Regions from separate parts of the Streptomyces sp. NRRL F-5755 genome, predicted to be linked through region 1. Evidence: riboswitches for the same ligand, from Rfam matches in the RefSeq annotation. Region 1 holds a riboswitch; each other region holds the start of a gene.

Region 1 (6,960 bases):
GCGCAGCGCCCGGTACGCGCAGCGCAGCAGCGTGGACTTGCCGCTGCCGTTGGGCCCGACCAGCCCGACGACCCGGCCGCTGCCGGCGTGCAGGGTGATGTCGTGCACGAGCCGGGCCCCGGCCACGTCCACGGACACCGCGTCGATATCGAGCCGCATCAGACCTCGCCTCCGGACGATGTGCCGTATCCCCGCATCACGCCCCGCCCCCGAACGAGTAGCCGCGCCGCCGCATCAGCAGGACGAAGCACGGCACCCCGATGACGGCCGTGATCACCCCGACCGGCAGCTCCACGGGCGCCAGCAGCACCCGGGACAGGATGTCCACCCACACCAGCAGCACCGCGCCCAGCAGCGGCGCCACCGCCAGCACGCGGCGGTGCCCCGCGCCCACCAGCATCCGCGTCACATGCGGCACCATCAGCCCGACGAACCCGATCGCCCCGCTGACCGCGACGACCGCGCCGGTGACGGCCGCCGTGACCGCGAACAGCTCCCGGCGCAGCCGTCCCGGGTCCACGCCGAGCGCGGCGGCCGACTCGTCGCCCATGGCGAGCGCGTTCAGGCGGCCCGCGGAGAGCGTCAGGTACAGCAGCGCGCCGGCCACCGCGGCGGCGGCGACCGGTACCGAGCCCCAGCCCGCGCCGCTGAGGCTGCCGAGCAGCCACATCATCGCGGAGCGCGCCGCCTCGCCGTGGTCATGGGCGAAGATCATCAGCGTGGAGACGGCGGAGAAGCCGTAGTACATCGCGGAGCCGGTCAGGACCAGGCGCAGCGGGGTCAGACCGTGCGCGCTGCGGGCCGCCGCGTACACCAGCACCATGGCCAGCAGCGCCGAGCCGAACGCGGCGGTGGACAGCGCCCACACGCCGAGCGCGCTGAGCGAACCGAAGAGCAGGACCGCGTTGGCGCCGACCGCGGCGCCGGAGGAGATGCCGAGCACGAACGGGTCGGCGAGCGCGTTGCGCACCAGGGCCTGCACGGCGACGCCGATGGCGGAGAGCCCGGCGCCGACCACGGCGGCCAGCACGGCGCGCGGGAAGCGCAGCTCCCACACGATGGTGTACGCGGAGACCTCGTCCGGGGCGATGGTGCCGCCGGTCAGCCCCGCGCCGAGGTAGCGCAGCACATCGGTCCACCCCACGCCGGATGCGCCGAGGCCGACGCCGCACAGCAGTGAGGCGAGCAGCGCCAGGACCAGCCCGGCGGCCAGCGGCACGGTACGCACCGGGGCGGCGGTACGGCGCGGCCCGGAGGTGGGCTCCGGGGGAGCGGCGGTACGGGCGGAGGCGGCCAAGGGGACGTACGCCTTCGGCTCGGGCCGCTTCCGTACGGTAAGGGTGACGGCGCGTGGCGCGAGGCCGGCGGCGGAGTCCCCTCGCAGTCCACGGCGAGTTGTCAGGAACGGGCGCCCCCGCGGGCGATCGGGCTTGCGGAAGCAGGCTTCCGCTTACCGTTGCGGGTCAGCGCCGGACTCTCACCGGACTTCCCCCGCGGGGCGCTGTGTGACGATGTGCTGTCTTCTTGAAGAAGCTGTCTACTTGAAGAACGCGATGCCGTCGTCCGGCAGGTCCTTGATGTCCTTGGCCCACTCGCGCGGGTCGACGACCTTCTTCAGGTGCGCGGACATGTACGGGCGCAGCGGGACCTCGGGGGTGGCCTTCTCGCCGACCCACATCAGGTCGCTGTTCACATAGCCGTACAGGCGCTTGCCGCCGCTGTACGGGCCAGAGGCGGCGGTGCGCGCGACGGCGTCGGTGGCCAGGTCGATCTGCGGCTTCTGGTCGGCGAGCTCGCCGTACCAGACCTCCGCGACCCCACCGTCGCGGATCATCACGATCTCGACCTTGCGGTCCTTGTCGATGCGCCAGTAGCCGGACTCGGTCTCCAGCGGAGCGACCTTCTTGCCCTCGCCGTCGAGCACCCAGCTGTGCGAGGTGTACTCCAGGAAGTCGCGGCCGTCGTGGGTGAAGGTGACCTCCTGGCCGAAGTTGCACTTCTCGGAACCGGGGAAGTCGGCGACGCCCGCGCCCTCCCAGTTGCCCAGCAGGAAGGCGAGGGGCACGAGGGCCGGGTTCAGGTCGGACGGGATCTCGATCATCAGCTCAGGCGATCTGTATTGGGGGAGGTTCTGGTCTGTCCGGCGGGGGTCAGCGCTGGCCCTGGTACAGCTTCTTCCAGGTCAGCCCGGCGAAGGCGACGACGCCGACGGCGACCAGGACGAGCAGGGTGGTGAAGACTGCCTCAAGCACGAGCGCGCTCCTCGGACGTCAGTGAGGTGTTACGGACCGGGAGCGAGTCTAGTCGGCGTGGCCGGGGGCAGCGCTGTGAGGTCCGCCGCGCGCCCTAGAGTGGCCACATGGCGAAGAAGCTGGTGATCAAGGTGACGGCGGGGGCGGACGCTCCCGAGCGGTGCTCACAGGCGTTCACCGTGGCGGCGGTGGCCGTGGCGAGCGGGGTGCAGGTCTCGCTGTGGCTGACCGGCGAGTCGGCGTGGTTCGCGCTGCCGGGCCGCGCGGCGGAGTTCGAGCTGCCGCACGCGGCCCCGCTCCCCGACCTGATCGAGTCGATCACGGCGGGCGGCGGCACCATCACCGTGTGCACGCAGTGCGCGGCGCGCCGGGACATCGAGGAGAAGGACCTGATCGAGGGCGCCCGCATCGCCGGGGCGCAGGTCTTCGTCAGCGAGGTCATGCCGGACGGCGTGCAGGCGCTGGTGTACTGAGGCGGGCGCCTGCGGCCAGGAAGCGGGCGGGCCGGGCGTACGCGGCTCAGCGGCGCCCGTGGCCGTGATCGTCGAGCTCGCGCCACCACCGGTCCGACTCCGGGTCGCCGGACTCGTCCCACCAGCGCTCACCCGGCTCCCGCCGGTTGCCGGTGATCGCCGCGAACGGCGGGATGACCATGGCGACCACGCACATCGCCACGGCCGCCGGCACGGACCACAGCCGCACCACACCCCACGCCAGCACGAACAGGGTGATGCACACGCCCATCAGGGCGAAGTACCGGCGGTGCCGGCGCTGCGCGGGCGGACGCTGGTGCGCGGACATGTTTCCACCGTAGGTCCGGTGGGGGTGCCTGGGAAGCGCGGAGGGCCGCACCCCCAGCCAAGGCGTCCAAACCCCTGGGGTGCGGCCCTCCGGCCGTACGCGCGTACGTATGGGTCGCCGTCGTCAGACGGCGATCGCGACCTCCGCGAGGCCGCCCTGCTGGGCGACCACGGTGCGGTCGGCGGTCGCGCCCGGCACCAGCGCGCGCAGCGTCCAGGTGCCCTCGGCCGCGTAGAAGCGGAACTGCCCGGTCGCCGAGGTGGGGACCTCCGCGGTGAACTCGCCGGTGCTGTCCAGCAGGCGCACGTAACCGGTGACGGGCTGGCCGTCGCGGGTCACGCTGCCCTGGATGGTGGTCTCGCCCGGCTTGATCGTCGAAGCGTCCGGGCCGCCGGCCTGTGCTCCACACATGTCGGTACTTCCTTGGAGGGTTGAGGGGTACGGGGGCGGTACTGCGGCGGTGCGCCTACTTTGCGGCGCCCAGCTCGATCGGCACGCCGACCAGCGAGCCGTACTCGGTCCACGAACCGTCGTAGTTCTTGACGTTGGACTGGCCGAGCAGCTCGTGCAGGACGAACCAGGTGAGCGCGGAGCGCTCGCCGATCCGGCAGTAGGCGATGGTGTCCTTCGCCAGGTCCACGTTCTCGGCCTCGTAGAGGGCCTTGAGCTCGTCGTCCGACTTGAAGGTGCCGTCGTCGTTGGCGTTCTTCGACCACGGGATGTTGCGGGCGCTGGGTACATGGCCGGGGCGCTGCGACTGCTCCTGCGGCAGGTGCGCGGGGGCGAGCAGCTTGCCGCTGAACTCGTCGGGGGAGCGCACGTCGACCAGGTTCAGCTTGTCGATCGCGGCGACGACGTCGTCCCGGAAGGCGCGGATGGAGGTGTCCTGGGCCTTCGCCTTGTAGTCGGTCTGCGGGCGGTTCGGCACCTGCGAGCCGTCGACCAGGTCGCGGGAGTCCAGCTCCCACTTCTTGCGGCCGCCGTCGAGCAGCTTGACGCTGTCGTGGCCGTACAGCTTGAAGTACCAGTACGCGTACGCGGCGAACCAGTTGTTGTTGCCGCCGTAGAGGACGACCGTGTCGTCGTTGGCGATGCCCTTCGCGGAGAGCAGCTTCTCGAAGCCCGCCTGGTCGACGAAGTCGCGGCGCACCGGGTCCTGGAGGTCCTGCTTCCAGTCGATGCGGACGGCGTTCTTGATGTGGTTCTTGTCGTAGGCCGAGGTGTCCTCGTCGACCTCGACGATGACCACCTTCGGGTCGTCGATGTGGGCCTCGACCCAGTCGGCGTCCACCAGGACGTCGCTACGGCTCATGTTGTTCTCCTCCGGGGCAGTTGCGGGGCACGCGTACGCCGGTGCGCGCTGCGGCGAGGGGCGCGGCGCTGCGTGGGAAGTGGCAGGGGTGGCCTCAGCGGGCCGGGCGTGTACGGGGGGAGAGGCCGCCCGTCAGGCAGTGCGACAGAGCATGGCGGCGACGCGGCACAGGTCGACTGCCCGCCGCTTCGTGAGATTCGCCTGTCCCCGGTGACGGGAACCGCTCAGAGAGCTCTGCATGCGACCGATCGTAGGGAGGGACGGCTTGACGTGTCACCGGTGTGTCGGATGCTGAGACGCGGTCGTCCGTATGGCGGTATGCGGTGGGGCTGGAGGAGGGCTGTGGGGCGTCCGGGTGCGGCCTGCGCGGCGGTGCGGGTCTGATGTGCGGGACGCGGTGTCTCAGTGCTCGGACGGCCGGGCGATTCGCGGTGTTCCGTACCGTTACCGGCCCGGCCGGGGGTGGGGGGTGCCCCGGCCGGTGCCGTGGGCGGAGATCAGCCCTGGAGCTTGACGTTCGTGCCGCTGGCCGAGATCGAGATGCCGTCGCGCGTCGAGACGACCTTGTCCAGCTTCAGGCCGCCGGGCAGCCGGTTCAGCTTCCACTCGTGGTCGGTCTGCGCGCGGACCTGGTCGCGGCAGGCGGACAGCTGCGAGCACAGGGCCGGCAGCGAGTCGGCGCGCAGCCGTACGGTGTCGCCGTTGACGACGCTCACTGTGCCGGTGACCTCCAGCGAGTTCAGCATCGGCAGGCTCGGCAGATTCGGCGAGATCTTCACCTGGCTCTTGCCGTTCTTCTCGCCGCCGTAGCTCACCTTGACGTTCCTGCCGGACGCGGTGGTCAGGTCCGCGTACGAGATACGGGCCTCGCCGGACGCGCTCGCGGCGCTCTCGATCGAGGTGTAGTCGCTGGTCAGCTTCACATCATGGAACTTCGCCGACAACTGCTGGATGCGCAGCGTGCGCCCCTCGGCGGTGGCGTTCAGCCCGTCGATGGTGGCGTCCACCTCGTCCAGGCTGCGGCCGGCGACCTGTGTCAGGAACGGGAAGCCGGTGATCGAGACCTCCGGCGTACGGTCCAGCCCCTGGCTGCTGCGGATCTTGTCCGCGGCCTTGTCCTCGGCGATGTTCACGGCCACACGGTCGGCGGCCACGAACAGGCCGCCGAGTATCACGACGATCACCAACAGCACTCGTAGTGCGCGCATCGAACCCTTACCCCCAGGCGTGGGGCCGATTTCGGCCCGGTTTCGTACCGGGTCAGACCCCCGGTCTGTTCCCGTGAGCCTAACCGGCTCATGGGAGCCGGAGTTTTTCCGCGGCCTGGGGGCCGGTGGATCCGGCGCTGCCGCGCGGATGTCCTCAATCGCCGGACGGGCTTGCGCACAGGCGGGCCCAGGGCATTTCCGGGCCCGCCTGTGAACAGCGACGTCAGACCAGCGCCCGCCCCAGCACATACACCGCCGGTGCCGCCAGCGTCAGCGGCAGGGCCACGCCCGCGGTCAGGTGGACGAAGCGGGACGGGTAGTCGTAGCTGGCCACGCGGAGGCCGATCAGGGCGCAGCCGGCGGCGACCAGGCCGAGCAGGGCGCCGGCCGCGCCCAGGCCGTTCAGCTGGCCGGCCGCGATGCCCGCGCCCGCGCCGCCGAGCAGGGCGACGGCGAGCGAGGGGACCGGGGGCAGCGGCAGCGCGCGGGCGAGGGTGGCCACGGCCACCGCGACGCAGCCCACCGTGACCGCGCTCGCCGCGGCGGCCAGCTGGCCGGCGGCCAGCACCGTGAGGGCGGTCGAGGTGAGGCCCGCGGTCAGCGCGTACATCCGCTCGTCGGCGCTGCTGCGGTTGCGCAGCTGGAGGATCAGCACGAACAGGCACCAGACGCCGAGCGTGCCCATGGCGACCAGGGGCGCCTGCTCGCGTTCGGTGGCCAGCAGCGCGATGTCGGTGGTCACGCCCGCCAGGAAGGCGAGCGCGATGCCCTGCCGGGCCGGCCACATGCCGTTCAGGCGGAACCAGCCGGCCGCGGTGACGGCCTGGAGGAGCACCACCGGCACCATCAGGGCCACCCGGGGCAGCGGCGCGGCGAGCGCCAGGAGCAGGGCCAGCGCGGCGGTGACGGCCGCGGGCTGGAGGCCGGGCGGGATGATCGGCGACCGGCCCTCGGCGCGGGCCCGCTGGTTGGGCGCGAGCCGCGACAGGTCGGGCGCGGGCCCGTCCGACGGCCGCTCGTGCTCCGCGGCGCCCCGGTGCTGCGCCGGCCGCGCGCCGGTCTGCGGCGGAGTCTGGGGGCGGGGCTGCGGCTGCGGGTTCCGCGCGGCGGCCGGCGCGGGGCTCTGCTTCGGCAGGTACGCGGTTTCCGCGGCCGACGGGTCGCTGCCCGCGTCCGCCGCGCCCAGGACGGGCAGCTGGGCGCTGGTGTCCCAGGTCGGCGCCGTCCAGATCTGGGTCTGCGGGTCTTCGTGGCCGCCGCCCGTGGCATAGGCGTCCTGTCCGTACGAAGTGCCCTGGGCCGGTGCCTGGCCGTAGCCCGCCCGGCCGTCGTGGCCGGTGGGGTACTGGCCGGACTGCCCGCCCTGGCCCGGCTGTCCGTACTGACC
Region 2 (6,960 bases), on a different contig from region 1:
CGAGGCGGTCCTCGGACGCGCCGACCGGCAGCTCCACCATGCGGGCCGGGCGCTCCTCGGAGCCGCCCGCCTCGTGGGGGCCGTCCGGGCACGCGGGGTCCGGCGCGGCGGGGTGGCAGGAGAACCGGCAGCCGGTGACGACCGGGACGTCCGGCATCAGCGCCGTCAGGCCACGCACGATCGTGGACTTCGCGGTGCCCTTCTCGCCGCGGACCAGCACCCCGCCGATGGCCGGCGAGATGGCGTTGAGCAGCAGGCTCAGCCGCATGTCGGACATGCCGACGACCGCGGTGAACGGGTAAGGGACCGATGCCATTAAGGAGTACCCCCTTCGAGGGACGTGCGGTGTGCGGGCGGTGCGGCGGCCGCGCCGGGGGCGGCCGCGCCGGGGGCGGCCGGGGCGGGGGGCGGCGGCGGTATCGGCGGCGCCCCCGGCGGCACGAACGGCAGCCCGGCCGGGACGCCGTCCTCGATGAGCCGCAGCAGCGCGTCCGTGTCCGCGTGCTCCTCGATCAGGTCGCCCAGCTTGTCGAGCTGCTCCTCGCGCAGCGCGGCGAAGCTGGTGTCCGGCGCCGGGACGAACGCGCGGCCCGCGTCGGCGGCCACCCGCCGCAGGAACGCCCGCCGGAAACCGTCGCTCTCCAGGGAGCCGTGCCAGTGGGTGCCCCAGACGGCCCCGGACCGGCAGCCTTCCAGGAACGGCTCGCCGCCGTCGACCTCCGCCACGCCGTGGTGGATCTCGTACCCCTCGACCGGCTCGCCCAGCGCCTCGCCGGCCGGCCGGGCCAGCGTCTTCTCAGCCGCGAACCGTACGCGTACGGGCAGCAGCCCCAGCCCGTCCACGGTCCCGGCCTTCGACTCGACCTCGTCCTCGATGCGCTCGCCCAGCATCTGGAAGCCGCCGCAGATGCCGAGCACCGGGCGGCCCTCCGCGGCCCGCCGCCGCACCGCGTCCGCGATGCCGCGCTCGCGCAGCCACTGGAGGGCGCGGACGGTGCCGCGGGTGCCGGGCAGCACCACGAGGTCGGCGTCGGCCAGCTCCTCGGGGCGGTCCACGAAGCGCACCACGACGCCCGGTTCGGCGGCCAGCGCGTCCACGTCCGTGAAGTTCGACATCAGCGGTACGGCGGCCACCGCGACGCGCAGCACATCCGCGCCGTGCGGCGGCGCGACGACGCTCTCGCGGACCGCGCCGCGCAGCGACACCCTCAGGCCGTCCTCCTCGTCGATGCCGAGGCCGTGCGCGAACGGCAGCACCCCGAGGGTGGGCCGTCCGCTCAGCCCCTTCAGCATCTCCAGGCCGGGTTCCAGCAGCGTCACATCGCCGCGGAACTTGTTGACGAGATAGCCCGCGACCAGCGCCTGGTCCTCCCGGGACAGCAGCGCCGTGGTGCCGAAGAACGAGGCGAACACGCCGCCCCGGTCGATGTCGCCGACCACCACGACCGGGATCTGGGCAGCGCGCGCGATGCCCATGTTCACGATGTCGGTGCGCCGCAGGTTGATCTCCGCGGGGCTGCCGGCGCCCTCGCAGATCACCGCGTCATGCGTACGGCGCAGCTCCTGGAGGCAGTCCGTGACCGTACCGAGCAGCCGCTCCTGGCGCCCCGCGTGGTAGCCGCGCGCGCTCAGCTCGCCCACCGGCTTACCCATCAGCACGACCTGGCTGCTGCGGTCACTGCCCGGCTTGAGCAGTACGGGGTTCATCAGCGCGCTCGGCTCGACGCGCGCCGCCGCGGCCTGCATGGCCTGCGCCCGCCCGATCTCCGCGCCCTCGCGCGTCACGAACGAGTTCAGCGACATGTTCTGCGCCTTGAAGGGCGCCACCTTGACGCCCTTGCGGGCCAGCCAGCGGCAGATACCCGCCGTCACCACGCTCTTGCCCGCGTCGGACGTGGTGCCGGCCACCAGCAGCCCGCCGCCCAGCGGCGCCCCACCCGAACCGTTCACCTGGCACTCCTCGCCGTCCGTACGTTGCTGCTGCTCACTTGGACCTCCTGGCCGTACGGGACCGGCGTACCGCACCGGCCGCCAGACGGCCCGTGACCGTGGCCGCCAGCGCCAGCGCGCTCACCCGGCGCGACAGCCGTACGGCCCGGTCGATGTCCGCCACCGCGACGGGCCGCCCGGTGCCGCCGTTGAGCACCGGCCGGTGCTCGACCCGGCCGCCGTACGCCAGGGTGCCGCCCAGCCGTACGCCCAGCGCGCCCGCGAAAGCGGCCTCCACCGGGCCCGCGTTGGGGCTCGGGTGCGACGCGCCGTCCTGCTGCCAGGCGCGCCACGCGCCCCGCCGGTCCGGGCCGGACAGGACCGCCAGCGCGGCGGTCAGCCGCGAGCCGGGGAAGCCGGCCACGTCGTCGAGGCGGGCCGAGGCCCACCCGAAGCGGCGGTAGCGCGGTGATTTGTGGCCCACCATCGCGTCCAGCGTGTTGACGGCACGGAACGCCAGCAGCCCCGGCACGCCCGCGACCGCGCCCCACACCAGGGCGCCGACCACCGCGTCCGAGGTGTTCTCGGCGACGGACTCGACCACCGCGCGCGCCATCTGCTGCCCGTCCAGGGCCTGCGGGTCGCGCCCGCACAGGTGCGGCAGGCGCTCGCGCGCCACATCGAGGTCGCCCACGGCGAGCGCACCGCCGACGGCCCGCGCCTCGCGGCCCAGCGAGGTGCCGCCCAGGACGGCCCAGGTGGCGGCGGCGGTCAGTGCTACGGAGACGGCGGGGGAGCGGCGTACGGCACGGGTGAGGAGCGCGGCACCGGCGGCGGTTCCGCCCGCGCACAGTGCGGTGTGCAGGGCCCCGCGTCCGCGGTCGTCGCGCCACAGGCGGCGCTCCACGGCCGCCGCGGCCCGCCCGAAGGCGGCCACCGGGTGGCCGCGCCGGGGATCGCCCACGACCAGGTCGCCGAGGAAACCCAGGGCCGCGCCGCACGCGTAGCCGGCGTGTTCGGCACGCATCGGATCAGACCGCCGTCGCGCCTCGGAGGGGCAGCGGGGTACGTCCAGCAGGTCTCGAACTGCGGCCGGGCATGGCGGTAGGTCCTCACTCAGGGTCCGCGCCCTGGTTCGACGGGTACGGCGACGAGAGTCTCCTGGCTCCCCGGATCGGCGCTTCCCCCGGCCTTCCAGTCCGTACGGAACCCGCGTCCCGGACGCGGACCGTGGCCCTTGATGGAGGAGCGCTCCCCGGTGACAGTGGCGGGACCGCGCCGGATTCTCACCGGACTTCCTCATCTGTCGCCGATTGGCTCCGGCAGTCCACCACGCTCCGCGAAGCCCGTCAACTCGCGCTTGACCTGCGGCGCGGGGCCCCGCTCACGGCTGTGTCCAAGGCCACAGGGCCCGGTGCCCGGCATACGGCGACGGGGCGTCCGGTGACCGCGGCACCCGCCGCGGTCACCGGACGCCCCGGGGCGCCGTGCCGGTGCCGGTCAGGCGGCGACGATCAGGTAGATGCCGTACGCCACGGCCGCCGCGCACAGCGCGAAGCAGGCGTACGCACCGGTCCGCGCCGCCCCGCCGGGACCGTCGGCGGCCACCGCCTCGCCCTCCTGGCGCGGCTTGCGGGACGTACCGACGATGCCGAGGGTGAACAGGCCCACGATGCCGACCGTCACGACCAGCGTGACGCCGAAGACCTGGCCGAGCGCTGCCCAGTCGATGCTCATTGCGTTCTCGTTCCTTCGTGGAAGCCGGGGGAGGCGTACGTCGGGGTCAGCCGGCGGCCGAGCCGGCCTTGGCGCGGCGCTTGGTCCCGTGCGTCTCGTGCGGGTGGGCGGCCACCGGATCGGCGGTCACCGGGTCGGCGATCACCGGGGCCGCGCCGACCGGGTCGGCGAGCGGCGCGTCGGCCATCGCGGGCGCCGGGACCGTGGCCTCGACAGCCTCGGCCGCCGCGGGGACGGACCCGACCGGGCCGGCGGGCGGCGGCGAGACGGCCTGCAGGGCGGCGGTGACGACGCCCGCGGGCTCCGCGGCCGGACCCTCGTTGACGTTGGTGTGGTCCACCGGCTTGCGCCGGGAGGCCGCCCAGATCGCGCCGCAGACGGCGAGCGCGAGGACCGCGACGGCCGCGATGCCCCAGTCGCCCTGGTCCGCCAGCAGCGCGGCGCCCGCCGCGACCAGGCCGGCGGCCGGCAGCGTCAGGCCCCAGGCGACGACCATCCGGCCCGCCGTGGACCAGCGCACCACGCCGCCCTTGCGGCCCAGCCCGGAGCCCATGACGGAGCCGGAGCAGACCTGGGTGGTGGAGAGCGCGAAGCCGAGGTGGGAGGAGGCCAGGATGGTGGCCGCGGCGCCGGTCTGGGCGGCGAAGCCCTGCGGCGGCTGGATGTCGGTGATGCCCTTGCCCATGGTGCGGATGATCCGCCAGCCGCCCAGGTAGGTGCCGAGCGCGATGGCCAGGCCGGCCGAGGCGATGACCCACAGCGGCGGGTCGGCGTGCGGCGCCACGACGCCGCCGGTGATCAGCGCGAGGGTGATCACGCCCATCGTCTTCTGGGCGTCGTTGGTGCCGTGGGCGAGGGAGACCAGGGCGGCGGAGGCGATCTGCCCGGCGCGGTAGCCCTTGGCGGTGTCCTCCTCGGCGCGGTCGCGGGCCAGCCGGTACGTCAGCCGGGTCGCGGCCATCGAGGCCAGGCCGGCCACGATCGGCGCGGCGACGGCCGGGATGAGGACCTTCATGACCACGGCGCCGCCGTGCACGCCGCTCGCGCCGACGGACACCAGGGTCGCGCCGATCAGACCGCCGAAGAGGGCGTGCGAGGAGCTGGAGGGGAGCCCGGCGAGCCAGGTGACGAGGTTCCAGACGATGGCGCCGACCAGTCCGGCGAAGATCACTTCTGGTCTGATGCCGGCGGTCTCGTCGATGATGCCGCCGGAGATGGTCTTGGCGACCTCCACGGACAGGAACGCGCCGAGCAGGTTGAGGGCCGCCGACATCGCCACCGCTGCCTTGGGCTTGAGCGCCCCGGTGGAAATGGTGGTGGCCATGGCGTTGGCCGTGTCGTGGAAGCCGTTCGTAAAGTCGAACACCAAGGCCGTGACGATCACGATCCCGATGAGAAGCGTGATGTGTTCCATTCACCCAGGCAATCAGTTCGATGGTCAGTAACGCTCGGGACCGTACGGACGACGGGTGAACGGAAGGTGAACTGGGCCGGGCGCCGCGGTGACGCCCCCGCAGGGGTAGCGCGGAGGCGCCCGGGACGTCACGCGGGCCCCGTACGTATCAGCACGGGAGCCCCGCGTGTCCCGGGCGTACCGGACGCCGTGCGGCATATGCCCAGGCCCCATGACGTCCCGCGCCCGGTCTCCCGGCTCAGCCCCGGGCGAAGCGCCGGAGCTGGGCGGCCGTGCCGTTCCACTTGTTCTGGTCGCCCGGCAGCGTGCCGTGGTTCGCGTACTGCCAGAAGCTCGGGTACGCCCAGCCGGCCGGCAGCTTCCCGGGCGTGCTGTGCCAGTTCGCCAGCCACAGCGGGTGGGTGGCGGCGAACGCCCGGCTGCCGCCGGTGCAGCCGTTCCACCACCGCGCCGTCGTATAGATCACCGGCCGCCGCCCGGTCTGCCGCAGCACCTCGTTGCTGAACCCCCGGATCCACCGGACCAGCGCCGCGCGGCTCATCCCGAAGCACGCCCGATCCGGGTTGTACGGATTGTGCTCGATGTCGAGAGCCGGCGGCAGCGTCCGGCCGTCCGGCCTCCACCCGCCGCTGTGGCGCAGGAAGTGCCGGGCCTGCGCGGCGCCGGAGGACGCGTTCGGCACGCCGAAATGGTAGGCGCCGCGCAGCAGACCGGCCTTGCGCGCGCCGCGGTACTGCCGCGAGAAGTGCGGGCTGCGATACCAGTCCGACTCCGTGGCCTTGACGTAGACGAACCGGCCGCCCTTCGCCCGTACGTCCCGCCAGTCGACGGCGCCCTGGTGGGAGGAGATGTCGTGGCCGAGCGGCTTGCCCGCGGCCTCGGCGGCGGGCGGCGCGGGCACGGCGGTGTACAGGACCGCGGTCAGCGCGCCGAGGGCGAGTGTGGCGGCGGTGAGGCGGCGTCTGGCGCGCGGCGGGCGCGGGTGCCGTGGGGCGCCCGCCGCGTGCCGCGGGTCGGGCTGGTGCTCGTGGTCACGGGCCATGGTTCCCTCCCGGAATCTCCCCAGGACGACGACGTACGGGAACTGCTGCGTGCGGGCATGGCTACGTGCGGGCGCGGTGCGTACGCCATGACGGCGTACGGGCGTCATGGCGTGCGGGTGGCATGACGTACGGGCATGGCTACGTGCATGACAAATCTCCGGAAGAGTACCGAGTGATCCGTACAAGGCGGTCGATGCTCGGTCAATCCCCGCCGAGGTGTCACCGGTCCGACATGGGGCTACCGGAAGGCGGGGGTCCGCCCCACGGCCACGCCCCCGGCCCGTACGGTGTCCGCAGCCACCCGCGCACCACCCCCGCGCGCCCCGGCGGGAACGCGCCCGCACAGCACACCGGAGGGCCCACGCATGACGGACCGGGAAGCCATCGACCGCGCCTGGGACGAGCTGGTCGCCACCGCCCGCCGCACGGTCGCCGACGGGCTGGTCGTCGGCACCTCCGGCAACGTCTCGGTACGCGTCGGCGACCTCGTCCTGGTCACGCCCAGCGGCGTCCCCTACGACCGGCTCGGGCCCGGCGACCTCACCGCGGTCGGCCTCGACGGGCGCCCCGCCCGCGGCACGCTCCGGCCGACCAGCGAGCTGCCCATGCACCTGGCCGTCTACCGCGCCACCGGCGCCCGCGCCGTCGTGCACACCCACGCCGCGCACGCCACCGCCGTCTCCACCCTCGTCACCGAACTCCCGCCCGTGCACTACATGACCGCGGCCCTCGGCGGCCCCGTCCGCGTCGCGCCGTACGCCCTGTACGGCACCGAGGAGTTGGCCGAGAACATGCTCGCCGCCCTGCGCGACCGCACCGGCTGCCTCCTGCGGAACC
Region 3 (6,960 bases), on a different contig from region 1:
CCATTTCCCGTTCCGGCGGATCAGGATGTCGGCATACCGCAACTGCGTGGACTGCCCCGCCTGGGTCATGGTCGAGTCCGTGAAGACCACGGCCATCGAGGCCGAGAGGAATACGGGCGTCCGGGTGGACTCGAAGGTGATGTCCTCGTTCCCCTCACCCATCACCTGCGTCATCGTCGCGACGAATTGTTCGCGGTCCCACTGCGCCGAGCGCCCGTTGCCGGCCGCATCGTCGCTCACGAGGTTCAGGGGAAACACCGCCATGTCCGCCATGCGCTCGACATTCCGCTTCGCACTTTGCGCGTCGTACTCCGCGAACCAGTCATCCAGGCTCGTACGGTCCTCATCGGTCGGCACGTACCCGGTGTCAGGCAGAAAGGTCACGCGAACGTCTCCTCAAGTCCTCGGTCGCACACCCATCGGACATGGCTGCGCGAAGAAGAAGGTACGCGCCAAGGCGCCACTAGTCAAGGTTGATTAGTTGGGGCGCCGAGGGCCGGTCCGGCCAGCGTCACACGGCCCTGCCGACGGCAGGAGCCTACGAGAGTCCGGTCACCCGATGACGAACGGCAATTTCGCGGCCAGCTCTCCCAGTTCGGCCTTCTCGGTCTCGGTCGGCGTGCGTCGTCCGGTCCCGATCAGCAGTGCGTCCTTGTCGGAGAACGACGAGGGGAATGCGGCGCCGGCGATCTTTTCCAGCATTTCCCGCGTTCGGGCCAGACCCTCGGTGGGCGGTTCCGCCGCGTTCGGCACGTGCGCGATCAGGTCGAGGTGGTGCAGCGTCCACTCCAGAACGTACGCGGAAAGGTAGTCGCCCGTGGTGAGTACGACGTCGCGGGTACTGACCCTGACCGTGGGGTCCGCGAGTTCGGCGGCGCGGCCGGCGGCGGAACCGAGGTCGTCCAGATGGAACTTGAGCAGCCCCGGGTCCTCGTACGCGGCGGCCAGGCGGACGATCAGCGCGTCGAGCGGGTCGTCACCGGTCGGCGGCGTGTCGGCGACCTCCCAGTACGTCACCGCGTCGCGGGTCGGTTCCGTGTCGGCGGGGGTGACGAGGGTGATCAGGACGTCCTGGGCGTCGATGATCAGGTGACACACCAGGTCCCGTACGAGCCAGCCGGCGCAGCCCGACGGCCGCGCGAAATCCTCGTCCGAAAGCTCGGCGACCGCGGTGCGCAGCGCCGTCCAAGAGCGTGAGAAGAGATCCACGGCCGCAAGCTAGCAGCGCCCGGCGTCGGCCGCGACCGGATTTCGTCCGCCCGGGCCATGCGGGACGGGGCAGTGGTGGCAGGAGTGTGCGTATAGATGCAGTTGAGCTCGGCTCCGTCGGGGCGGAGCCGAGCTCAACAGTGATTCACCGAGCACAACAGCGACTTACTGCGTTCAGGTGCGCTTCTTATTCGTCTTGCGCTCCTTGGCCGCCGCTCGGCGAGCCTCTTCCTGCTCCCACAATGCCTTGAACTCCAGCGTCCGTGCGTCGAGTTCGAGCGGCTCGTCCTCTTCCTTCCACAGCCCCTGATCCTTCAACTGCTGGGTGTGGACCTCCACGGGAGGCTGGGGGTCGAAATCGCTGGGCCGCGGGCCCTCCGGTCCGCTGGGGCCGATCCGGACCAGCCGCTCCACCCGCGTAATACGGAACCGGCGCCCATCGACGCTCAGACCGTTGCTCCGCTTCTCGTCCAGCGCATCGGCCGCTCGCGCATACTCCGCCCGCTTCTCTTCCGACAGCCGCAGATTGAACGGGGCCATCACCCGGAGCCATGCGGCAAGCCCGTCCCTGGCCCCTTGCGGAGTGGAATCCGACGCCCCCGGATTCTGCGCCCTCCACTGCCCGTCCACCCGTTCCGAGGTCATGAACACCGCCGGCAGCAGCACACCGCCCGGGTATTTCTCGGCGGCGCGCAGGGCGTCGATGCGTACCTCCGCGGGCGCATTGGGGGAACCGCCGACGAAGTGGACGAGATCGAGTTTCAGAAGGCCGTCGGACAGGCCGGTACTGACGTAAGGATCAACAACGAATCCCTTGGTCCGGGACGGCACGCGAAGCGCTTCGCCGACCTCCGCCGGATCGGGGTCGGAGGGGCGGGGCGGTTCGGGACCGCTGCGGCCCATGCGGATGAATTTCGACGCCCGTACGATACGGAATCGCTCGCCACGGACGCAGATCTCGTCGACGACCTCCCGGTCCATGCGCAACGCCGCCGCCATCCACACCTTCTGCGCCGCCGCGTCACCGGATTCGTCGGCCCGTTTGGCCCGCAGGCGGAAGTGCGACCCCAGGGAATCCCTGGCGCCCTGCGGTTCGCTGGCGCCGTGCTCGGACAGTTCCCAACCGCCGGCATCGCGCTCCTTCGCGTGGAAGAACTCCGCCAGCCCCACCCCCAGAAGTTCCGGGTAGCGCTCGCGCGCCTGCCACGCCTCCAGGTCCGCCAGGGCGGCAATGGGCCCGTCCTGCGGAGCCACCCGGAAGGTGAGGTAGCCGGGCACCCTGTCCTCGTAACCGTTCATGCACCGAATGTGCCGGAAGCGGTGGCGGCTCCGCCGGAAAACCGGGGAAACAACCCGGTCGCGCATGGTGAGCGTGCAGGTGTGTGATATGGGCACAAAGCAGTTCGGGGCGATGGGCCGCATCGTTCGGCTCGGAGGCCAGATGCCCCAGGGAGACGGGGAGGTCGCGCAGGGGCCGGGGGCCCTCGCCGCGACGGGCTGCGTGGGCACCAGATCAGACAGACGGGCCACAACCCGGCGCCCGCCAATCGGGCAACTCAGGCCGGGCGGCGCCCCTTCGGCGCGCTCGCTCAGGCCCGTACCGTACGGATGGACGCGTCACGCCTCGCACCGCAAGCGACACGCCCCGCCCCTCGAAGCGCAGCCTCTCGAAGCCCCACCCCTCGAAGCGCGACCTCTCGAAGCGCGCCCCCACACCCCTCCCCCACGCCCCTCCCCGGCACCACCCCACCAAGACCACCAAGACCACCAAGAACACCCCCGCAATCCCACCACCCCATTTCCGTTGCCCCCTCAACCATTCAGCAGACCGGACCACCCATCGCGGAATCCCCCGCACCCCCGAGATAGTTCACCGCGAAATCATCATTGGTCCATATCAATGCCCCGGCGTACAGCCCGAATTCGCCCCGGACCACCGGTCATGGCATGATCACCCAGCTCCCTTTCCGCACATCCGCACTTCTTCGCAACCGTCCCATTGTTGTGAGGCGCCGTTGCCGGAGGCGACTTCGTCACGGCGTGCCCCACCCCACATTCTCTAGGGCTCACCTTGCGTACGATCACCAAGCAGGCACTCATACCTGCCCTGACCGTCATCTCCCTGCTGGCTTCCGGCTGTTCGTCGGGCAGTGGCGCCGGCCCCGACGCCGGCACCGGCGGGTCCGGCGAACCCGGCGCCGGGGCGACCGCCGCCCAGGCCGCCGAGGGCCATGACGCCGCCGACGTCACCGCCGGCAAGGGCGGCAGCGGCGGGCAGCGGCTGGCCGTCGGTGCGGCTCCCACGTCGTCCGGCCCCGCCGGTGCGGCGGCCGTGGCCCGCCCGTCCGGCGACGGACGCCCGCAGTACAAGTCCGCGGTACGGGTCGCCTCGTACGACCGCCGCAGCGGCCGCGCGGTCGTCGTCAGCCCGGCGAAGCACCTCCCGAACCCGTCCTCCTCGGCCTCCGCATCCACCGCCCCCTCCCCCACTCCCTCCGCCTCCGCTCCCGCGAAGAACTCGGCCGTGGCCGTCGGCGACGTCATCGCGAGCGCGCCCGCTCCCGGCGCCCCCAGCGGCGTCCTGGCCAAGGTCACCGCCGTACGGGGCACGACGGCGAAGGGCACCGAGGTCAACACCGCGCCGGCCACGCTCGATGCGCTGCTGGGCAAGGGCAAGGCCGATGGGAAGGTGCCCGTCGATCCGGCTGCCGTCTCGGTCGAGCCGCTGGTCAAGGGGGTGAAGGTTTCCTGGGCGAAGAATGGCGAGCGCCGCTTCGGGCCGCACGGTGCCACGCTGCCCCTCGGCAGTCTGCGCCTGGACGTCGGTGCTTCGGTCGCCACCGCGGAGGGCGCCCCGGCGAGTGCCTCCGCCTCGGTTGGCGGCTTCGTGCAGCTGTCGCCCAAGGTGGAGTTCGCTTACGACGGCAGCCGAGCGCACGCCACGCCCTCTCCCGCCTCCGCCAACCACACGGCACCCGGCGGCGCGTTCATCGGGCTGTCCGGTGACTGGTCCTCCCAGTGGCGCTTCAAGGGCCAGGCCGCTGCCTCCACGGGTAAGCCGCTGCGGATGCCGTTCGCCAAGCTCCACGCCGATCCGGTCATCCAGGTCGGCCCGGTGCCGGTCGTCGTCAACCTCGACCTCACGTGCTACCTCGCGGTCGAGGCGGACGGCCGGGTCAGCGTCGACATCAAGCAGGACCTCAAGGGCGACTTCCGGGTCGGCGGCAGCTACTCCTGGGCCGGGGGCTGGAAGCCCGTCAGCGAATCCGGCATGCACTCCACCCCCGTACAGGCCGCTGTGACGGCATCGGGCCAGGCGAAGGCCACGCTCGGTACCGAGGCGAGCGTCGGCCTGTACGGTGCGGTCGGTGTGAGCGCCGATGTCGCTCCGTATCTGCGCGGCGAGGCCAGTGCCGCGGCCATCGGTTCCTCCGACGGGAAGGGTTCCGTCACGGCCGACTGGAAGGCTTTCGGAGGGCTGGATCTGAGCGGCTCGCTCCAGGCCCAGCTGACGATCTTCGGCACTCCGCTCTTCCAGAAGCGCATTCCGCTGGGCACCTTGCACCGCGAATGGAAGCTCGCGTCCGGCCGGTTCTCCTCCGGCACGTCGCAGCCGTCTGCCGGCTGAACCCTCCGTCACGTAGCGCCGAAGCCGTACGGGCCGGTCCCTGCCGGATCCCGTACGGCTTCGACGTCCCCCCATCTCATTTCCCGTCCCGCCATATGAACAGGTCTGTCCGCTCGGGCCCCGCTCGATCTACTGTGTCCGGTGCAGCTGGTTCGCCCTGCCCGCCAGGCAGGCGCGTCGTAAGAGGGAACCCGGTGGGAATCCGGGACTGCCCCGCAGCGGTGAGCGGGAACGACCGCCGTCATACGCACTGGATCCGGGCCGCGGATCCGGGAAGCGACGGCCAGTAGGTGCCCGCCGGGAGAGCCCGGCAGGCGTGCCCGCGAGTCCGAAGACCTGCCCGTTGCCCGCGCGCGTCCATGCGTGCGCGGTCTTCCCGGAGACCTCGAGGGCGGGTTGGGAGCGTTCCGGACTTGGTCCGGAACCGTACATGTCAGGCGGGCAGGAGCGTCGGCGTACGCTTCGCGGCTCGTCCGACGCGTCGTTCCTTCGCGTTCTCGTCCCGTTTCCGGGACGTACTCAAGAACACATCCGCGAAGGAGAGTTCCGTGACAGCGAAGCCCGCAGCCGCGGCAGCACGGGCCACCGTGTACGGCTACCCCCGCCAAGGTCAGCACCGGGAACTGAAGAAGGCCATCGAGGGCTACTGGAAGGGCCGCGTCACCGCGGACGCCCTGGTGGAGACCGCGCGGGGCTTGCGCCGTGCGAACTGGCAGCAGCTCGTGGACGCCGGCGTGCACGAGGTGCCGACCGGTGACTTCTCGTACTACGACCACGTCCTGGACACCAGCGTCATGGTCGGAGCCGTCCCGGACCGGCACCGCGCCGCCGTCGAGGCCGGCGCCCTGGACGGCTACTTCGCGATGGCGCGCGGCACTCAGGACGTGGCGCCGCTGGAGATGACGAAGTGGTTCGACACCAATTATCACTATCTGGTGCCTGAACTGGGGCCCGACACGGTCTTCGCCGCGGACTCCGCCAAGCAGGTCGGCGAGCTGAAAGAAGCGCTCGCCCTCGGGCACACGCCGCGTCCGGTGCTCGTCGGCCCGGTCACCTACCTCCTGCTGGCCAAGCCCGCCCCCGGGGTCGCCGCCGGCTTCGACCCGCTGATCCTGCTCGACCGGCTGCTGCCGGTGTACGCGGAGGTCCTGGGCGATCTGCGCGCGGCCGGGGCCGAGTGGGTGCAGCTGGACGAGCCCGCCCTCGTCCAGGACCGCACCCCGGCCGAGCTGAACGCCGCGGAGCGCGCGTACCGCGACCTCGGAGCCCTCACCGACCGCCCGAAGCTGCTGGTCGCCTCGTACTTCGACCAGCTCGGCGAGGCCCTGCCGGTCCTGGCCAAGGCTCCCGTCGACGGCCTGGCGCTGGACTTCACCGAGGCCGCCGCCGGCAACCTGGACGCGCTCGCCGCCGCGGGCGGCCTGCCCGGCAAGCGCCTGGTCGCCGGTGTCGTCAACGGCCGCAACATCTGGATCAACGACTACGAGAAGTCGCTGGCCACGCTCGGCACCCTGCTGGGGCTGGCCGACCGGGTCGACGTGGCCGCCTCCTGCTCCCTGCTGCACGTGCCGCTCGACGCCGCCGTCGAGCGCGACATCGACCCGCAGATCCTGCGCTGGCTCGCGTTCGCCAAGCAGAAGACGGCCGAGATCGCCACCCTCGCCCGCGGCCTCGCGCAGGGCACCCACACGATCGCCGCCGAACTGGCCGCCAACCGCGCCGACCTGGCGTCCCGCGCCGGTTCCGCGATCACCCACGACCCCGCCGTACGCGCCCGCGCCGCCGCCGTCACCGACGCGGACGGGCGCCGCTCGGCACCGTACGCGAAGCGCGCCGCCGCCCAGCGGGCCCACCTGGGCCTGCCCCTGCTGCCGACCACCACCATCGGCTCCTTCCCGCAGACCGGTGAACTGCGCGCCGCCCGCGCCGATCTGCGGGCCGGGCGCATCGATACCGCCGGCTACGAGGAGCGCATCAGGAACGAGATCCGCGAGGTCCTCGCCTTCCAGGAGAAGGCGGGCATCGATGTCCTGGTGCACGGCGAGCCCGAACGCAACGACATGGTGCAGTACTTCGCGGAGCAGCTGACCGGCTACCTCGCCACACAGCACGGCTGGGTCCAG
Region 4 (6,960 bases), on a different contig from region 1:
GGCTGGACGGGACCGGTCAGTTCTTCACGGCCAGCGGCTACCCGTCCGGCAAGGCCATGGCCGTCGTGGCCGGTCTCAGCGAGACGCTGGGCGGCCTCGGGCTGGTGCTCGGGCTGCTGACGCCGCTGGCGGGGGCGGCGCTCGTCGGGACGATGGTGAACGCGCTGGGGGTGAAGTGGGGCGGCGGGTTCTTCGCGCCCGAGGGCGTCGAGTACGAGCTGCTGCTCACCGCGGGCGCGGCGGCGCTCACGCTGACCGGCCCCGGCCGGTACGCGGTCGACCGGCTGCTGCCGGTCCTGCGCGCGCACCGGCTGGCGTACGGCGTGGCCGCCCTGGTGCTCGGTGTGGTCGTGGCGGTCGTGTTCCTGCTGATCCGCAAGTGAGCGGCGCAGGGCGGGGGCGGGCAGGTCGGGAAGTTGTCGGTGAGCAGCGGAAGGTGAGGGATTGACGTGGCGGTACGGCGGTTGAATCACGCGGTGCTCTACGTACGGGATGTGGCGCGCGCCGTGGCCTTCTACAGCGAGACGCTGGGGTTCCGGGTGGATACGGAGATTCCGGGGCGGGCCGCGTTCCTCAGTGCGGAGGGAACGGCCAACGATCATGATCTCGGGCTGTTCGCGGTGGGGGCCGCGGCCCCCGGGCCCGAGCACGGCCGGGTGGGGCTCTACCACTTGGCGTGGGAGGTCGGGACCCTCGGCGAGCTGGCGGACGTGGCGGCGGAGCTGGCGGAGCGGGGTGCGCTGGTCGGCGCCACCGATCACCTGGTGTCCAAGTCGGTGTACGCGAAGGACCCGGACGGCAACGAGTTCGAGGTGATGTGGCGGGTGCCGCGCGAGGACTGGCCGGGGCCGGACGAACCGGACCGGCTCCGCCCGCTCGACCTCGAAGCGGAGCTGGCGCGCTGGGGGCGGGACCTCAAGACGGGGGCGGCGGCCGGGTCGGCCACCTGAGGGGAGGGAGGGGCAGAGGGTGAGGGGCAGGGGCGTATCGCGTACCGTCTGGCCAGCTTCGTAGCACGTTGGCTCACCCCGGTCCCGTCAGGCCGCCTCCCCGACCTCTGCCAGCCGCCCCCCAGCCTCTGTCAGCCGCCCTCCCCGACCCCGGCCTCCGCTCCCGAAGTCCGCGCCGACCAGCGCTTCTCCACCCCGGCCAAGCGCCAGTAGGCCAGGGCCGCCGCCCAGACGACCACGAACAGGCCGACGATGATGAAGCCGACGTTGTCCAGGTCGATGGACGAGATCCAGCCGGTGACGCCGTCCTTCAGGTCCAGCTTGTCGTGCAGGACGGTGACCAGCTCGATGGTGCCGATGAAGAACGCGACGGCGATCGACAGGCCGGTGATCGTGAGGTTGTAGTAGACCTTGCGTACCGGGTTCGAGAACGCCCACTGGTACGCGAAGTTCATGAACGTGCCGTCCAGGGTGTCGAACAGGCTCATTCCGGCCGCGAACAGCAGCGGCAGCACCAGGATCGCGTACCAGGGCAGACCGGCCGCCGCGCCGCTGCCCGCCATCACCATCAGCGTCACCTCGGTCGCGGTGTCGAAGCCGAGGCCGAAGAGCAGGCCGAGCGGGTACATCTGGCCGGGCCGGGTGATGGAGCGGGTGAAGCGGCCCAGTATGCGGTTCATGAAGCCGCGCGAGTCGAGGTGCTGCTCCAGCTCCGTCTCGTCGTACCGGCCCTGTCGCATGGCGCGGAACACTCGCCAGATGCCCGCCAGCGCGACGAGGTTGAGCGCGGCGATGAGGTACAGGAAACCGCCGGAGACCGTGGTGCCCACGGTGCCGAGCACCTGGTGGGTGCGCGATTCGTCGTCCAGCAGGGTGCCCGCGAGCTGCGCGCCGCCGGCGACCAGCGCCGCCATGGCGACGACCACGCTGGAGTGTCCGAGCGCGAACCAGAAGCCCACGGAGACCGGCCGCTTGCCGTCGGCCATCAGTTTGCGGGTGGTGTTGTCGATGGCGGCGATGTGGTCCGCGTCGAAGGCGTGCCGCATGCCGAGGGTGTACGCGGTCAGGCCGAGGCCGACGCCGAAGACCTGCGAGCCCACCGCGTAGTGGTGCGGTACGACCAGCAGGAAGAGCACGCCGAAGGCGACGATGTGCAGCCCGGCGATGACCGCTATCAGTCCCGCGGTCCGCACGGTGTCCTGCCGCCGCCAGCGGAAGTCGGGCAGGGGGGAGGCGGGGCCATCGGGGGAGCCGCCGCGGGAGCCGTCGGGGGCAGCTGAGGGCGACGCGGCTGAAGCGGGGGAAGGGGAGGAAGGGGAAGAAGAGTAGGGGGGATCTGTGGACAGGGGCATCCGGTGGTCACGCTCCAGCACCTCGTGGATCAGTTCGTGAGATGCCGTGGCCGGTCTCCTGGCTGACGGGTGTGCGCGCCCGCCCCGGCCTTCCCGGCCGCGGGCTGCGGCCAGTGGCTCCGTACGGCGAAGGGCGCGTACGGGCAGGGGCGGGAACTTCCCGATCACAGTGGCGAGGGCCGCTCCGGCCTGGACCTTACGGTCGTCACCGGTCTTCCCGAACACCACGGCCCGGACACTCTAACGCCGTCGCTGCCGCCGGTCAGCGCGCCGGCCACCGGGCCACTGCCTCGGGAACCCGGGGCGCCGGTCGCTCGACTACCTGATCCGGGCCCGCGCCGGCGGGCCGTCGGACAGTCGAGAGGCAGGGAGAGCGGGCATATGCGTCCTCGTATCAATGGGCACGTGGTGGGTCCGGGACCGGGGTTGGGGGCGAAGGGCCGGACGGTGACGGCGGCGGTGACGGTGCTGGCGGTGGCCGCGCTGGCCGCGGGGTGCGGCAGCGCCGACGGGCGGGAGGCCGGGGCCTCGGGCAGCCGGGATGGCGAGGCGAGTGGCTTTCCGGTGACTGTGACCGATTGCGACGGGCGGAAGACGACGTTTTCCACGGCGCCGCGGAAAATCGTCACGAGCAATGCGGCGAGTCTGGAGATGCTGCTTCGGCTGGGTGTCGAGGACCGGATTGTCGGCACCGGTTTCCCGCCGGGCAAAGGCACGTTGCCGGGTGAACTCGACGCCCGGGCGCAGCGGGTGCCGGTCCTGGGCAAAACGGTGATTCCGAAGGAGAAGCTGCTCGGTTCCGGGGCCGATCTCTACATCGACACATTCGCTTCGATGGGCAACATGGGCGGGGCGGCGACCGGCCCGACCGAGACGGAATTCGCCGCGGCGGGCATCAAGCACGTCTATCTGGCCTCGACGGCATGCGCGCCGCGCAAGAAGGTGCCGCAGCGGGATCTGTCCGCGGTGGAGGGGGACATCCGGCGCCTCGGGCAGGTCACGGGCACGTCGCCGCGGGCGTTGCAGCTGGTGGCGGAGATGGAGAAGAAGGTTGCCGGGGTACGTAAGGCCATCGCGGACGTACCGGCGGATAAACGGCCCTCGTATTTCTTCTTCGATTTCGACGCGGGAACGAAGCAGCCCGTGGCCGTCTGCAACCGGCAGGTGGCGAACGCGGTGCTGACCGAGGCCGGGGCGCGGAACGTCTTTGCGGACTGCGCGGGGGATTTCCAGCGGGTCTCGTGGGAGGACGTGGTCGGCAAGGACCCGGACTGGATCCAGCTCGGTGTACGGAACCGGGGCAGCGCCGCGGCCAATGAGAAGGCGTTCGACGAGGCCGAGCAATTCCTCCGGACGTTCCCGGCCACGGCGGGCCTGCGCGCGGTGAAGGAAGGGAAATTCCTGCGCATCGGCTCGGAGCGGACGACCATCGCGGGGGTCGGCAACGCCGATACGGTACGGCGGATCGCGGCGACGCTGTATCCGGACCGGCTGGGCGGCGTGGAGGGCACGGAGGGCACGGATGGCCTGGCTGCCGGCGGGGCGGGCCGCTGATGAGGCGGTTGGTTGCGGGGCGGGCCCGTACGGATGCGGGGCCGGCCGGTACGGGCGCGGGGCCCGCTCGTACGGACGCGAGCCCCGCCGGTACGGCCCCAGGCCCCACCGATAAGCCCCCGGGCCCCACCCGTACGCCCCCAAGCCCCGCCCACACGCTCTGGATCGCCGTCGGGCTCCTCCTCGCCCTGTTCGTCGCGCTGACCGCCGCCGTTTCGCTCGGTGCCACCGACATCGCTCCGGGCGAGGTGTGGTCGGTGGTGTTCCGGCGGCTGGGCGGGGAGCCGCCGCGGCCCGGTACGGACGATCTGATCGTCTGGCAGCTGCGGGTGCCCAGGGCGCTGCTCGCCGCGCTGGTCGGCGCGGGGCTCGGGCTCGTCGGTACGGCCACCCAGGCGCTGGTGCGCAACCCGCTCGCCGACCCGTACCTGCTGGGCATCTCCAACGGCGCCTCGCTCGGCGCGGTGGCCGCGATCGTGCTGGGCGCGGGGGTCATGGCCGGGATGGACGGAGTGTTCGGAGCAGGGGGAGCGGGAGGGGCGTTCGGGCTGGGCGGGGGCTTGGGCCTGTCCCTGGCCGCCTTCGCCGGGGCGCTCACCGCGTTCGCGCTGGTCTGGACGCTGGCGCGGCGCGGTGGCGGTTTCGCGCCGCTGCGGTTGGTGCTCGCGGGCGTCGGTATCGGGCAGTTCCTGGCGGGGTTCACCAGCTACCTGGTCCTCCAGGCCGGGGACGAACAGCAGACGCGCGGCGTGCTGTTCTGGCTGATGGGCAGCCTCGGCGGCGCCACGTGGGGCACGCTCGCCCTGCCGGTGCTCGCCGTGCCCGCCGGGCTGCTGGCCCTCCAGGCACGTGCCCGCGCGCTCAACGCGCTGACCATGGGGGACGAGACGGCGGCGAGCGTGGGCGTGGACGTCGTCCGGCTGCGCCGGCTGCTGTTCGTGGTGACCAGCCTGCTGACCGGCGTACTGGTCGCGGTGTCCGGGGCCATCGCCTTCGTGGGCCTGATGGTGCCGCACCTGTGCCGGCTGATCGTCGGGGGCGACCACCGACGGCTGTTGCCGCTGGCCGCGCTCACCGGGGCGCTGCTGCTGGTGGTGGTCGACATCGTGTGCCGTACCGCCATGGACGGCCAGGAGTTGCCGGTGGGGGTGGTGACGGCGCTGATCGGTGCGCCGGTGCTGCTCTATGTGCTGGACCGGCGGTTGGGAGTGGGGGCATGAGCCGGAAGAGCATGACGGAAGCGGACGTGGATGTGGATACGGGTGGCCGTATCGGCGACCAACACCCCCGCCCCGCCCCCGGCCTGCGTATCGACATCGAGGACCTGCGCGTGTCCTACGCGGGCCGGTGCGTGGTGGCCGGTGTACATCTGATGGCCGCGCCGGGGGAGATCGCGGGAGTGATCGGACCGAACGGGAGCGGCAAGTCCACGGTGCTGCGTACCGTCTACCGGCACCTGCGGCCGGATGCGGGCCGGGTGCTGCTGGCCGGGGAGGACATCCGGTCCATGCCGCCGACGCGTACCGCCCGGCACATCGCCGCCCTGCCCCAGGAACGCGGCGGCGACTTCGAACTCACCGTCCACGAGGTGGTGGCGATGGGCCGCACCCCGTACAAGCGGGCGTTCGCGGGTGACGACCGCGCCGACCGGGAGGCGGTGGCCCGCGCCCTGGCCGAGGTGGGACTGGCCGGGTACGGCGGGCGGCGGTTCTCGGCGCTGTCCGGCGGCGAGCGGCAGCGGGCGCTGCTGGCCCGCGCGTTCGCCCAGGCCCCGGACGTGCTCGTACTGGACGAGCCGACGAACCACCTGGACGTACGGCACCAGGTCGAGCTGCTGGCCCTGCTGCGCGGCCGGGCCTGCACGACGCTCGTCTCGCTGCACGACCTGAACGCGGCGGCTTCGGTCTGCGACCGGCTGCATGTGCTGTCCGAGGGGGCGGTGGTGGCGTCCGGCGCGCCGCGCGAGGTGCTCACGCCGGAGCTGCTGGCCGAGGTGTTCGGGGTACGGGCGACGGTGGTCGACCATCCGCTGACGAGGGACCCGCTGATCGCCGTGGATCAGCGGCGGGTCGCGGACGGCGGCACCTGAGCCGTCATCCGGACCGGCACCGGCCGCCCGGCTCCCTCCGCATAGTGGCTCGGGCGGCCGTCCCGGTGGACGAGGTGCCCCAGCCGGGCCGCGTCCGCCGCGCGCAGCAGCCGTACGCCGCCGTCGGCCTGCCGCAGTACGCACGCGTGCCACGGCGTCATCCAGGCGTCGGGCGCGTCGAGCAGCCGGATGCCGAACTTCGCCGCGCCGCGCGGCTGCGGGTGGATGGACAGCCGTACGGCGTCGGGGTGGTGCTCGGCGATCAGCTCGCCCCAGGCGCGGCTGCGCCGGATGACTCCGTAGGCGCGGCTGCGGCAGGCGCGTTGCAGCGCGGAACGGGTGCCCTCGAAGCCGGTGGTGTCCTCGAACAGGAAGCGGGTGATGCCCCGGTACAGGCGCAGCGTTTCGCCGTCGTGGGCCGCCGCGCCCTTGGTTTCGGCGCGCAGGGCGCCCAGGGACGGGGCGTACCGGCGGAGTACCTGTTCGCGTTTGGCGTCGCAGGGCAGGTCCCCGTAGACGTCGCGGAGGTCGAAGGTGCTCAGGTGGGACAGCCCGGCCGTACGGATCATGGCGCGCAGCGCGTCGTTGTACGCGTCGACGTGCGGGTCCGGGACGCCGATCAGGTCGCTGAAGATGTGCCCGTCAGAGCAGATGACGAGCCGTGCGCCCGGCGCGTACCGCTCGCCGATCCGGGCACAGAGCCCGTCGAGGAAGCGCAGCGCGAGGCGTTCGCCCTCGTCGGGGAGGCGGCCGAGGACCTTGGCGGGGTTGGGGGACTTGCAGGGGAAGCCGGGGAGGGTGAGAACGATCGGGCGGCGCGCCGCTATCAGGTGCTCCAACTGCTGGAGCTGATACGGGAAGTCGGCGGGCGCCGCCTCGTGCGCCGGGGCCGTCGCCTCCAGGGTGCGGTGGTGGGGGAGGAGGGTGGCGAGGACATCGGTGGCCATGGCGGCCGGTGCGCTGGGAGCCGGGTGTCTCATCGGGCGGCGGCCTCTCCGGCAGCGCTGCTGAAGGG

The links. A riboswitch is a leader RNA that binds a small molecule or an ion and turns the genes downstream of it on or off. The one in region 1 is predicted to bind cobalamin.
Region 2: linked by a shared signal. The riboswitch ahead of ADK86_RS36190 (cobalamin biosynthesis protein) and the one ahead of ADK86_RS15690 (FecCD family ABC transporter permease) in region 1 are both predicted to bind cobalamin.
Region 3: linked by a shared signal. The riboswitch ahead of metE (5-methyltetrahydropteroyltriglutamate--homocysteine S-methyltransferase) and the one ahead of ADK86_RS15690 (FecCD family ABC transporter permease) in region 1 are both predicted to bind cobalamin.
Region 4: linked by a shared signal. The riboswitch ahead of ADK86_RS29225 (HoxN/HupN/NixA family nickel/cobalt transporter) and the one ahead of ADK86_RS15690 (FecCD family ABC transporter permease) in region 1 are both predicted to bind cobalamin.

The regions. Positions count from the first base shown of each region.
Region 1 covers NZ_LGCW01000148.1:40,843-47,802, forward strand. Annotated here, with positions in the region: gene ADK86_RS15685 (ABC transporter ATP-binding protein) at 1-159, opposite strand, end outside; gene ADK86_RS15690 (FecCD family ABC transporter permease) at 197-1,297, opposite strand; cobalamin riboswitch at 1,398-1,529, opposite strand; gene ADK86_RS15695 (FABP family protein) at 1,538-2,101, opposite strand; gene ADK86_RS15700 (DsrE family protein) at 2,360-2,725, shown strand; gene ADK86_RS15705 (DUF3099 domain-containing protein) at 2,772-3,053, opposite strand; gene ADK86_RS15710 (DUF1416 domain-containing protein) at 3,177-3,464, opposite strand; gene ADK86_RS15715 (sulfurtransferase) at 3,520-4,365, opposite strand; gene ADK86_RS45640 (putative leader peptide) at 4,498-4,605, opposite strand; gene ADK86_RS15720 (DUF2993 domain-containing protein) at 4,863-5,573, opposite strand; gene ADK86_RS15725 (hypothetical protein) at 5,797-6,960, opposite strand, start outside.
Region 2 covers NZ_LGCW01000309.1:8,170-15,129, forward strand. Annotated here, with positions in the region: gene ADK86_RS36180 (putative cobaltochelatase) at 1-316, opposite strand, end outside; gene ADK86_RS36185 (cobyric acid synthase) at 316-1,926, opposite strand; gene ADK86_RS36190 (cobalamin biosynthesis protein) at 1,985-2,956, opposite strand; cobalamin riboswitch at 3,084-3,232, opposite strand; gene ADK86_RS36195 (hypothetical protein) at 3,430-3,666, opposite strand; gene ADK86_RS36200 (inorganic phosphate transporter) at 3,713-5,080, opposite strand; gene ADK86_RS36205 (lysozyme) at 5,319-6,122, opposite strand; gene ADK86_RS36210 (class II aldolase/adducin family protein) at 6,489-6,960, shown strand, end outside.
Region 3 covers NZ_LGCW01000206.1:25,788-32,747, forward strand. Annotated here, with positions in the region: gene ADK86_RS17655 (nuclear transport factor 2 family protein) at 1-384, opposite strand, end outside; gene ADK86_RS17660 (maleylpyruvate isomerase N-terminal domain-containing protein) at 553-1,209, opposite strand; gene ADK86_RS17665 (DUF5954 family protein) at 1,384-2,508, opposite strand; gene ADK86_RS17670 (hypothetical protein) at 3,281-4,837, shown strand; cobalamin riboswitch at 4,969-5,196, shown strand; gene metE (5-methyltetrahydropteroyltriglutamate--homocysteine S-methyltransferase) at 5,386-6,960, shown strand, end outside.
Region 4 covers NZ_LGCW01000284.1:111,762-118,721, reverse strand. Annotated here, with positions in the region: gene ADK86_RS29235 (DoxX family protein) at 1-383, shown strand, start outside; gene ADK86_RS29230 (VOC family protein) at 450-950, shown strand; gene ADK86_RS29225 (HoxN/HupN/NixA family nickel/cobalt transporter) at 1,082-2,335, opposite strand; cobalamin riboswitch at 2,333-2,546, opposite strand; gene ADK86_RS29220 (ABC transporter substrate-binding protein) at 2,750-3,856, shown strand; gene ADK86_RS29215 (FecCD family ABC transporter permease) at 3,856-5,076, shown strand; gene ADK86_RS29210 (ABC transporter ATP-binding protein) at 5,160-5,945, shown strand; gene ADK86_RS29205 (L-tyrosine/L-tryptophan isonitrile synthase family protein) at 5,915-6,925, opposite strand; gene ADK86_RS29200 (cytochrome P450 family protein) at 6,922-6,960, opposite strand, start outside.